DNA from 2 places in the Burkholderia latens genome. Region 1 is predicted to be linked to the other one. Evidence: riboswitches for the same ligand, from Rfam matches in the RefSeq annotation. Region 1 holds a riboswitch; the other holds the start of a gene.
What was found. A riboswitch is a leader RNA that binds a small molecule or an ion and turns the genes downstream of it on or off. The one in region 1 is predicted to bind thiamine pyrophosphate.

Region 1 (4,209 bases):
GCTTGCGGTTTCGTAATCAATTGTTTCGCGGGCCGTCACAGGCACGCCCGATGCGGGCGCGCCCGCAAAAAAGCCCGCTCGGAAGCGGGCTTCGTTCAGTGCGCGAAGACGCGGCCCGCATGGACCGCATCGCTCGCTCGCCGGATTACTGGCGGTGGTAGATCTCGGCGCCGGTCTTCACGAATTCGACGGCCTTGACCTCCATCCCCTTCTGCAGCGCCTCGCTTTCGGACACCCCTTGCTGCGCCGCGAACTCGCGCACGTCCTGCGTGATCTTCATCGAGCAGAAGTGCGGGCCGCACATCGAGCAGAAATGCGCGACCTTCGCCGAATCCTTCGGCAAGGTTTCGTCGTGGAATTCGCGCGCCTTGTCCGGATCGAGGCCGAGGTTGAACTGGTCTTCCCAACGGAACTCGAAGCGCGCCTTCGACAGGGCGTTGTCGCGCACCTGCGCACCGGGATGGCCCTTGGCGAGGTCGGCCGCATGCGCGGCGAGCTTGTACGTGATGATCCCTTCCTTCACGTCGTCCTTGTTCGGCAGCCCGAGGTGTTCCTTCGGCGTCACGTAGCACAGCATCGCGGTGCCGAACCAGCCGATCATCGCGGCGCCGATGCCCGACGTGATGTGGTCGTAGCCCGGCGCGATGTCGGTGGTCAGCGGCCCGAGCGTGTAGAACGGCGCTTCCTTGCACCAGTCGAGCTGGAGATCCATGTTCTCCTTGATCAGCTGCATCGGCACGTGGCCGGGGCCTTCGATCATCACCTGCACGTCGTGCTTCCACGCAATCTGCGTGAGCTCGCCGAGCGTCTTCAGCTCGCCGAGCTGTGCTTCGTCGTTCGCATCGTAGATCGAGCCGGGCCGCAGGCCGTCGCCGAGCGAGAAGCTCACGTCGTACGCCTTCATGATCTCGCAGATCTCTTCGAAGTGTTCGTACAGGAAGCTTTCCTTGTGATGCGCGAGACACCACTTCGCCATGATCGAGCCGCCGCGCGACACGATGCCCGTCATCCGGTTCGCGGTGAGCGGCACGTACTGCAGGCGCACGCCGGCATGGATCGTGAAGTAGTCGACGCCTTGTTCGGCTTGCTCGATCAGCGTGTCGCGGAAGATTTCCCACGTGAGGTCCTCGGCCTTGCCGTTGACCTTTTCGAGCGCCTGATAGATCGGCACCGTGCCGATCGGCACCGGGCTGTTGCGGATGATCCACTCGCGCGTTTCATGGATGTGCTTGCCGGTCGACAGGTCCATCACCGTGTCGCCGCCCCAGCGGATCGCCCACGTCATCTTGTCGACTTCCTCGCCGATCGACGACGTGACGGCCGAATTGCCGATGTTCGCGTTGATCTTTACGAGGAAGTTGCGGCCGATGATCATCGGCTCCGATTCCGGGTGATTGATGTTCGCGGGGATGATTGCGCGGCCGCGCGCGACTTCGTCGCGCACGAACTCGGGCGTGATCTCGGTCAGTGCGTTCGCGCCGAAGGCCGCGGCGCCGAACGCCTGGCCCGGGTGCTGACGGCCCATCATCGCGGCGAGCTTCGCGCCGTTCGGGCCGCTCGACTTCAGGCTCTCGATGTATTCGGCGCGGCGCTGGTTCTCGCGGATCGCGATGTATTCCATTTCCGGCGTGATGATGCCCTGACGCGCGTAGTGCATCTGCGTGACGTTCTTGCCGGCCTGCGCGCGGCGCGGGTTGCGGTGCAGGCCCGGGAAACGCAGGTCGGCGGTGGCCGGGTCGGCAGCGCGCTCGCGGCCGTACCGGCTCGACAGGCCGTCGAGCACCTCGGTGTCACCGCGCGCTTCGATCCAGCGCTGGCGCAGCGCGGGCAAGCCCGCGCGAATGTCGATCTTCGCGTCCGGATCGGTGTACGGGCCCGACGTGTCGTATACGTAGATCGGCGGATTCTTTTCGCCGCCGAAGCCGGTCGGGGTGTCGGCCTGCGTGATCTCGCGCATCGGCACGCGGATGTCGGGCTGCGAGCCGGTTACATAAACCTTTCGCGAATTGGGCAGCGGGGCGACGGCAGCGGCGTCGACGTGAGCGTCGGCAGACAGAAACTTCGGATTGGCGTTCATGCAATCTCCTGTGCGGGCGCCGGACACGCGCGGCGGCGCTTGCCCGGAGCCCTTGACGAATTGGGGGGCTCGAGCTAAGCTGGAGACGAGGCTTGGTGAGGCGGCGGATTCGTCAGAAGAGTGGCGGCGGAATCCGTACGCTTCCCTGCGCTGGCATTATCCAGATCAGGTTCAAAGGGTATTTCTCACCCGCAATGCCGGTTGTTTGACCGAACGCATTGCAGGACCCCCGCGTTAGCAAGGGCACACGATACACCGGCTTGGCGGCGGTTTCAACCGGCGACGCCAGCATGCGCGGGCACCGGTCCGCGCATGCTGGCGTCGCGTGCCGACGGTGCGCTGCATCATCGATAGCCGTTGCCCGCGCCGGCCATGCGGCCGGCAGTGGCGTAGCAGTGCAGCATCGCGATGGCGTCCGGCCGGTCGAAAAATATTTTCGGACCGGCTGTCATTTCCTGCGACGTCGTCCGTCTATTGGGCTCCTCAAACCCATGTTTCGGAGAAATGTCATGAAAAACGTACTGGTCGCCGCCTGCGTCGCCGCTTTCGCCACCCTTGCAACGGGCGCGTATGCGCAGAACGACGCGATGTCGCAAAACGGTTCGTCGATGTCGAAGGATGCGATGGGCCACGACGCGATGGCGAAGGATGGCGCGATGAAGAAGGGCGCCATGAAGAAGCATGCGATGAAGAAGGACGCGATGTCGCACGACGCGATGGGCAAGTCGTCGGGCGACAAGATGGCGCCGTCCAACTGACGCCGCCGGCGCGGGCGGCCGGCGCGTGCTCGACGATCGCCGGCCGCGCGCGCCGCGTCTTGTCTCGTTGCGTTTGTTCGACCCGTTTCGGGAGTGTTCATCATGCAAACCGTCCCCGCCACGAACCGCGCGGCCGCCGCGCCGCCCGCGCGCCCGATTCATCCGCTATGGGTGCGCGTGAGCCACTGGCTCAACGCGCTCGCGGCGATCCTGATGGCGCTGTCGGGCTGGCGAATCTACGACGCATCGCCGATCTATCCGTCATTCACGTTTGCCCACGGCATCACGCTCGGCGGCTGGCTCGGCGGCGCGCTGCAATGGCATTTCGCGGCGATGTGGCTGCTCGTCGGCAACGGGCTGTTCTATCTGACGATGGCAATCGCGACCGGACGCCTCGCGCGCAAGATGCTGCCCGTCACGCCGGCGTCGGTGTGGCGAGACGTGCGCGCCGCGTTGCGCGGGCGCCTCGCGCACGACGATTTGAGCGTCTACAACGCCGTGCAGCGTGCCGCGTACCTGATCGCGATCGTCGATCTGATCGTACTGGTGCTGTCGGGGCTGACGATCTGGAAGTCGGTGCAGTTCCCGCTTCTGCGCGAACTGTTCGGCGGCTACGACAACGCACGCGTCGTGCATTTCTGGGCGATGTCGCTGCTGGTTGCGTTCTTCGTCGTGCACGTCGCGATGGCGCTGCTCGTGCCGCGCTCGCTGCTGGCGATGCTGCGCGGCCGCTGATCCGTCGAATCCCGGACGAAGGAAATCATCATGTCGGAATCCGAAATCAAGCGCGACGATTCGCGCTGGGCGCTCGACCGCCACTCGCTCGCGCTCGACGTGCGCCGCGAGCTGGAAATGCCGTCGCGGCGGCTGTTCAACCGGCGCATCCTGACGCTCGGCGGCCTGACGATGCTGACCGGCTGCACGCTGCATGACGATGCATCGGTCAACACGTTTCTGGAGCGCGTATCGCGGCTGAACGATCGCGTGCAGGCATGGCTCTTCAGCGGCGAGCGGCTCGCGCCGACTTACACCGAAGCCGACATCACGCGGCCGTTCCCGTTCAACGCGTACTACGGCATCGACGACGTGCCGCATGTCGACGCGTCGACGTACCGGCTCGTGCTGTCGGGCCGCGTGACCGGCAAGCGCGTGTGGACGCTCGACGAACTGTACGCGCTGCCGCACGCGGAGCAGATCACGCGGCATATCTGCGTCGAAGGATGGAGTGCGATCGGCCGCTGGGGCGGCACGCCGTTCGGTGCGTTTCTCGCACGCGCCGGCGCCGATACGCACGCGAAATACGTCGGCTTCAAATGCGCGGACGATTACTACGAAAGCATCGACATGCCAACCGCGCTGCATCCGCAAACGCTG
Region 2 (4,209 bases), 1.1 Mb from region 1:
CGAAGCCCCACTCCATCACCTGGCATGCGTGAGACGGCACGCCGAGCCCCGCGTCGACGATCAGCGGCACGTCGGGCAGTCGCTCGCGCAGCACGCGCAGCCCGTACGGGTTCACGACGCCCTTGCCGGTGCCGATCGGCGCGCCCCACGGCATCAGCGCCTCGCAGCCGACATCGAGGAGGCGCCGGCCGATCACGAGGTCCTCCGTGCAGTACGGCAGCACCTTGAAGCCGTCCTTGACCAGTTGCGCGGCGGCCTCGATCAGGCCCACCGGATCGGGCTGCAGCGTGTAGTCGTCGCCGATCAGCTCGAGCTTGATCCAGTCGGTCTCGAACACCTCGCGCGCCATGTGTGCGGTCGTCACCGCTTCGGCAACGGTCTGGCAGCCGGCCGTGTTCGGCAGCAGCGGCACCGCGTGGCGCTTGAGCAGCTCGAAGAAACCGGCTTCGGCGGTGCCGCCGGTCATCTGGCGGCGCAACGCGACCGTCACCATCCCGGGACGCGACGCGACGATCGAATCGGACAGCGATTGCAGCGACGGATAGCGCGACGTGCCGAGCAGCACGCGGCTTGTGAAGGTTTCGCCGTACAGCGTGAGCGCGTCGGCGGAAGTGAGGGACGTCATGTCGATTTCCTGGAGGAGCGTGGGCGAACCGGCGGCGCTCAGCCGCCCGCGACGGGGTGCACCACGTCGAGCTTGTCGCCCGCCGCGAGCGCGCGCGCCGCATGCTGCGTGCGCGCGACGAAATGGCCGTTCAGCGCGACCGCGTACGGCGGCCGCGCGCCGTACGCTTCGAGCGCGTCGGCCACCGTCGCGCCGTCGGGCAGCGTCAGTGTCTGTTGATTGATCTGGATGTCCATGGAGCTTGGTCGGATTCGATCGGCGGCGCGCAATCAGGCCGGCTGGCGTGCGTCGTCGCGATGGTGAAGGAGCGTCGGCCAGCGCGCGGCATCGCGCCATGCGTCGAACGCGTCGGTATCGGCGAACGCGCCGCCGAGCGCGGCCTGCGCGAATTCAACCGCCGCGTGCGCGACTTCCGGCGCGATCATGAAGCCATGCCGGTACAGGCCGTTGACGGCCAGCGTCGTCGCGCCGTCCCAGATCACCGCCGGGCGATGATCGGGCAGCGTCGGTCGGCACTGCGCGTTGAGTTCAAGGATGCGCGCCTCGCCGAAGGCCGGATGAACGGAGAACGCCGCGCTCAGCAGTTCGAGCGCGGAGCGCACGCTGACCGGCGACATGTCCTCGCCCTCGACCTCGGTCGCGCCGATCACATACAGGTCGTCCTGCTTCGGCGCGATGTACAGCGGATAGCGCGGATGCAGCAGCCGCACCGGCCGCGTGAGACCGATGCCGGGCGCCCGCACGCGCGCAACCTCGCCGCGGATGCCGCGCAGCGCAGGCAGCGCGGATTTGGCGCCGAGGCCGCGGCAGTCGATCGTGAAATGCGCGTCGGGCCGATTCGCGTCGTCGATCGTCGCGTGCCAGTGCAGCGCGACGCCGCGTTGCGCGAGGCCTGCCGCGAGCGCGCGCAACGCCTGCCGGTTGTCGAGCTGCCCTTCGCGCGGCAGCATCAGCCCGCGCGCGAAGCGCCCGGCGAGTGCGGGCTCGGCCGCGTCGATCTGCGCGCCGGCCAACGCGATGAAGCCGCCGTCGAACAGCTCGGCCGGCGCGTTCGCGCGCACGCGCCGTTCGAACAGCGGCGCCTCCGCGCGATCCGCGTGATGCCAGACGACGAGCGTGCCGCGATGCTGAAAGAACACGGATTCAGGAAGCTCGGCGAGCCACTGCGGCCAGCGAGCGAGCGACGCCGCGCCAAGCTCGGCAATCAGGCGTTCGGCGCTCGCCGCCTCGGCGAGCGGTGCGAGCATCGCGGCCGCGATCCACGCGGCCGACTGCTCGCCGTCCGGACCGCCGCGCTCGTACAGCGCGACGCGGTGCCCGTCGCCCGCGAGCCGCCACGCGATCAGGCGGCCGACGAGGCCGCCGCCGAGTACCGCGAAATCGGGCCGGGAAGCGTGGAGATTCATTGCGCGCCCTCCCCGCGAGCCGCGCGCACATCTGCAGCGAATGCCGGCGCACGCGCACCGCCGCGTGCAGACACACACGGCGGCGAACCGGAAACAGCGCAAAAGACTGAAGATTGAGCGGTCATCATTCCTTCCGTAACGCGCGACGCGCGTACCCAAAAGGACGAAACCGGCGGCAGCGGCCGGCCGGGCGGGACTCGGGCGCTGACCATGTGGGATGGCAGCCAGCGCGGCCCGGCGGGATCAGAAACTTCCCTCGCCGGTATTACCCGGATCGGGTGCGAAGGGTCTTTCTCAGCCTCGCCGCGTTGCCCGGAACTACCCGCGGCCGCGCTCGAAGCACCCCTGTTTCGTCGTCGGCCATTAGACCATAAAAGCGGAAAACGCCGCAAACTGTCCCCCATGCGGCAAATTCGCCGTCGTGCCGCGCACGCTCTGGCACAATGCCCGCAGGCCGGCCGCGCGAGCGGTCGGTTGCCGCGTCACTGCCGGTCTTAAGTGCCGTTTAAGACGTGCAGGCCACCATCCGGACGCCCGCCGTCAGTCGGCCCCCGTGCCGGCATGCCGCACGCCGTATCGCGGCGCGCACCCGGCCTCGCCGGGCCCCGCGCGCCGGCCACACATCAGGAAGCACATGACCCAATCGATCGATCCCGTCCGCCCCGCCTCCGACGCGCCGCAGGACGAGCGCCCGGTATCCGCATGGAGCCTCATCAAGCCCTATTGGGTGTCGTCGGAATGGAAAGTCGCGTGGGGGCTGCTGATCACGATCATCGCGATCAATCTCTGCGTGGTCTGGATCAACGTGAAACTGAACAAGTGGAACGTGGGGTTCTACAACGCGCTGCAGTCGAAGAACGTGCGCGATTTCCCCGGCCTGTTGATGCAGTTCTCGGGATTCGCGTTCGCATTCATCATCCTCGCCGTCTACGGCCGTTATCTGCGCCAGATGCTCGGGTTCCGCTGGCGCCAGTGGCTCACCGAGCGCTTTCTCGGCCAATGGCTCGGCGATCGCGCGTTCTACCGGATCGAGCGCGACCGCCTCGCCGACAACCCCGACCAGCGGATCACCGACGACCTCCAGTCGTTCGCCACGGCCACGCTCACGCTGTCGCTCGACCTGCTGTCGACGGTCGTCACCCTCGTGTCGTTCATCGCGATCCTGTGGTCGCTTGCGGGCGCGCTGACGATTACGCTCGGCGCGACGCCGATCGCGATTCCCGGGTACATGGTCTGGGCGGCCGCGCTGTATGCGGTGGTCGGCTCGCTGATCATCCAGAAGGTCGGCCACCCGCTCGTGTCGATCAACTATCAGCAACAGCGCGTCGAGGCCGACTTCCGCTTCGGTTTGATCCGCGTGCGCGAGAACGCTGAGCAGATCGCGTTCTACGACGGCGAAAAAACCGAGATCGGCACCGCGCAAACGCTGTTCATGCGCATTCGCGACAACTGGTGGCGCGTGATGAAGTACACGAAGCGCCTTACGTTCGTCACGGCGTTCTACAGTCAGATCGCGATCATCTTCCCGCTCGTCGTCGCGGCGCCGCGCTATTTCGCGGGCGCGTTCTCGTTCGGGGTGCTGATGCAGATCGCGTCCGCATTCGGAACCGTCAGCGATTCGTTCTCGTGGTTCATCAACAGTTACTCGACCCTGGTCGACTGGCGCGCCACCGTCAATCGTCTGCGCGAATTCAAGCGCGTGATGGGCACGTCGCACCTGAAGGAAAGCCTGTCGCCCGCGACCGAGCACGGCGGCATCAACCTGCACTACGTCGATGCGGCGAAGCTGTCGACCTCGTCGCTGAAGCTCGCGCTGCCGAACGGCACCGCGCTCGCGAACATCGGCAACGTGACGATCGAACCGGGCTCGCGCTGGCTCGTGATCGGCAAGTCGGGTTCGGGCAAGAGCACGTTCATGCGCGCGCTGGCCGGCTTGTGGCCGTTCGGCGACGGCGCGATCGACGCGCCGGTCGGCGCACGGATGATGTTCGTGCCGCAAACCAGCTACCTGCCGATCGGCACGCTGAAGGCCGCGCTCACCTATCCGGCCGCGCCCGATGCGTTCACCGACGATGCGTGCCGCGACGCGCTGCGCGCGTGCCGTCTCGAAGACTACGTCGAGCGCCTCGACGAAACCGGTCACTGGACGCGCGTGCTGTCGCCGGGCGAACAGCAGCG

Region 2: another riboswitch for thiamine pyrophosphate. It lies ahead of WK25_RS00655 (FAD-dependent oxidoreductase); the one in region 1 lies ahead of thiC (phosphomethylpyrimidine synthase ThiC).

The regions. Positions count from the first base shown of each region.
Region 1 is NZ_CP013435.1:1,245,747-1,249,955, forward strand. It holds gene thiC (phosphomethylpyrimidine synthase ThiC) at 146-2,077, opposite strand; TPP riboswitch at 2,202-2,318, opposite strand; gene WK25_RS05825 (pentapeptide MXKDX repeat protein) at 2,587-2,835, shown strand; gene WK25_RS05830 (cytochrome b/b6 domain-containing protein) at 2,938-3,570, shown strand; gene WK25_RS05835 (molybdopterin-dependent oxidoreductase) at 3,601-4,209, shown strand, end outside.
Region 2 is NZ_CP013435.1:131,229-135,437, forward strand. It holds gene WK25_RS00645 (thiazole synthase) at 1-625, opposite strand, end outside; gene thiS (sulfur carrier protein ThiS) at 664-861, opposite strand; gene WK25_RS00655 (FAD-dependent oxidoreductase) at 895-2,031, opposite strand; TPP riboswitch at 2,266-2,388, opposite strand; gene WK25_RS00660 (ABC transporter ATP-binding protein/permease) at 2,666-4,209, shown strand, end outside.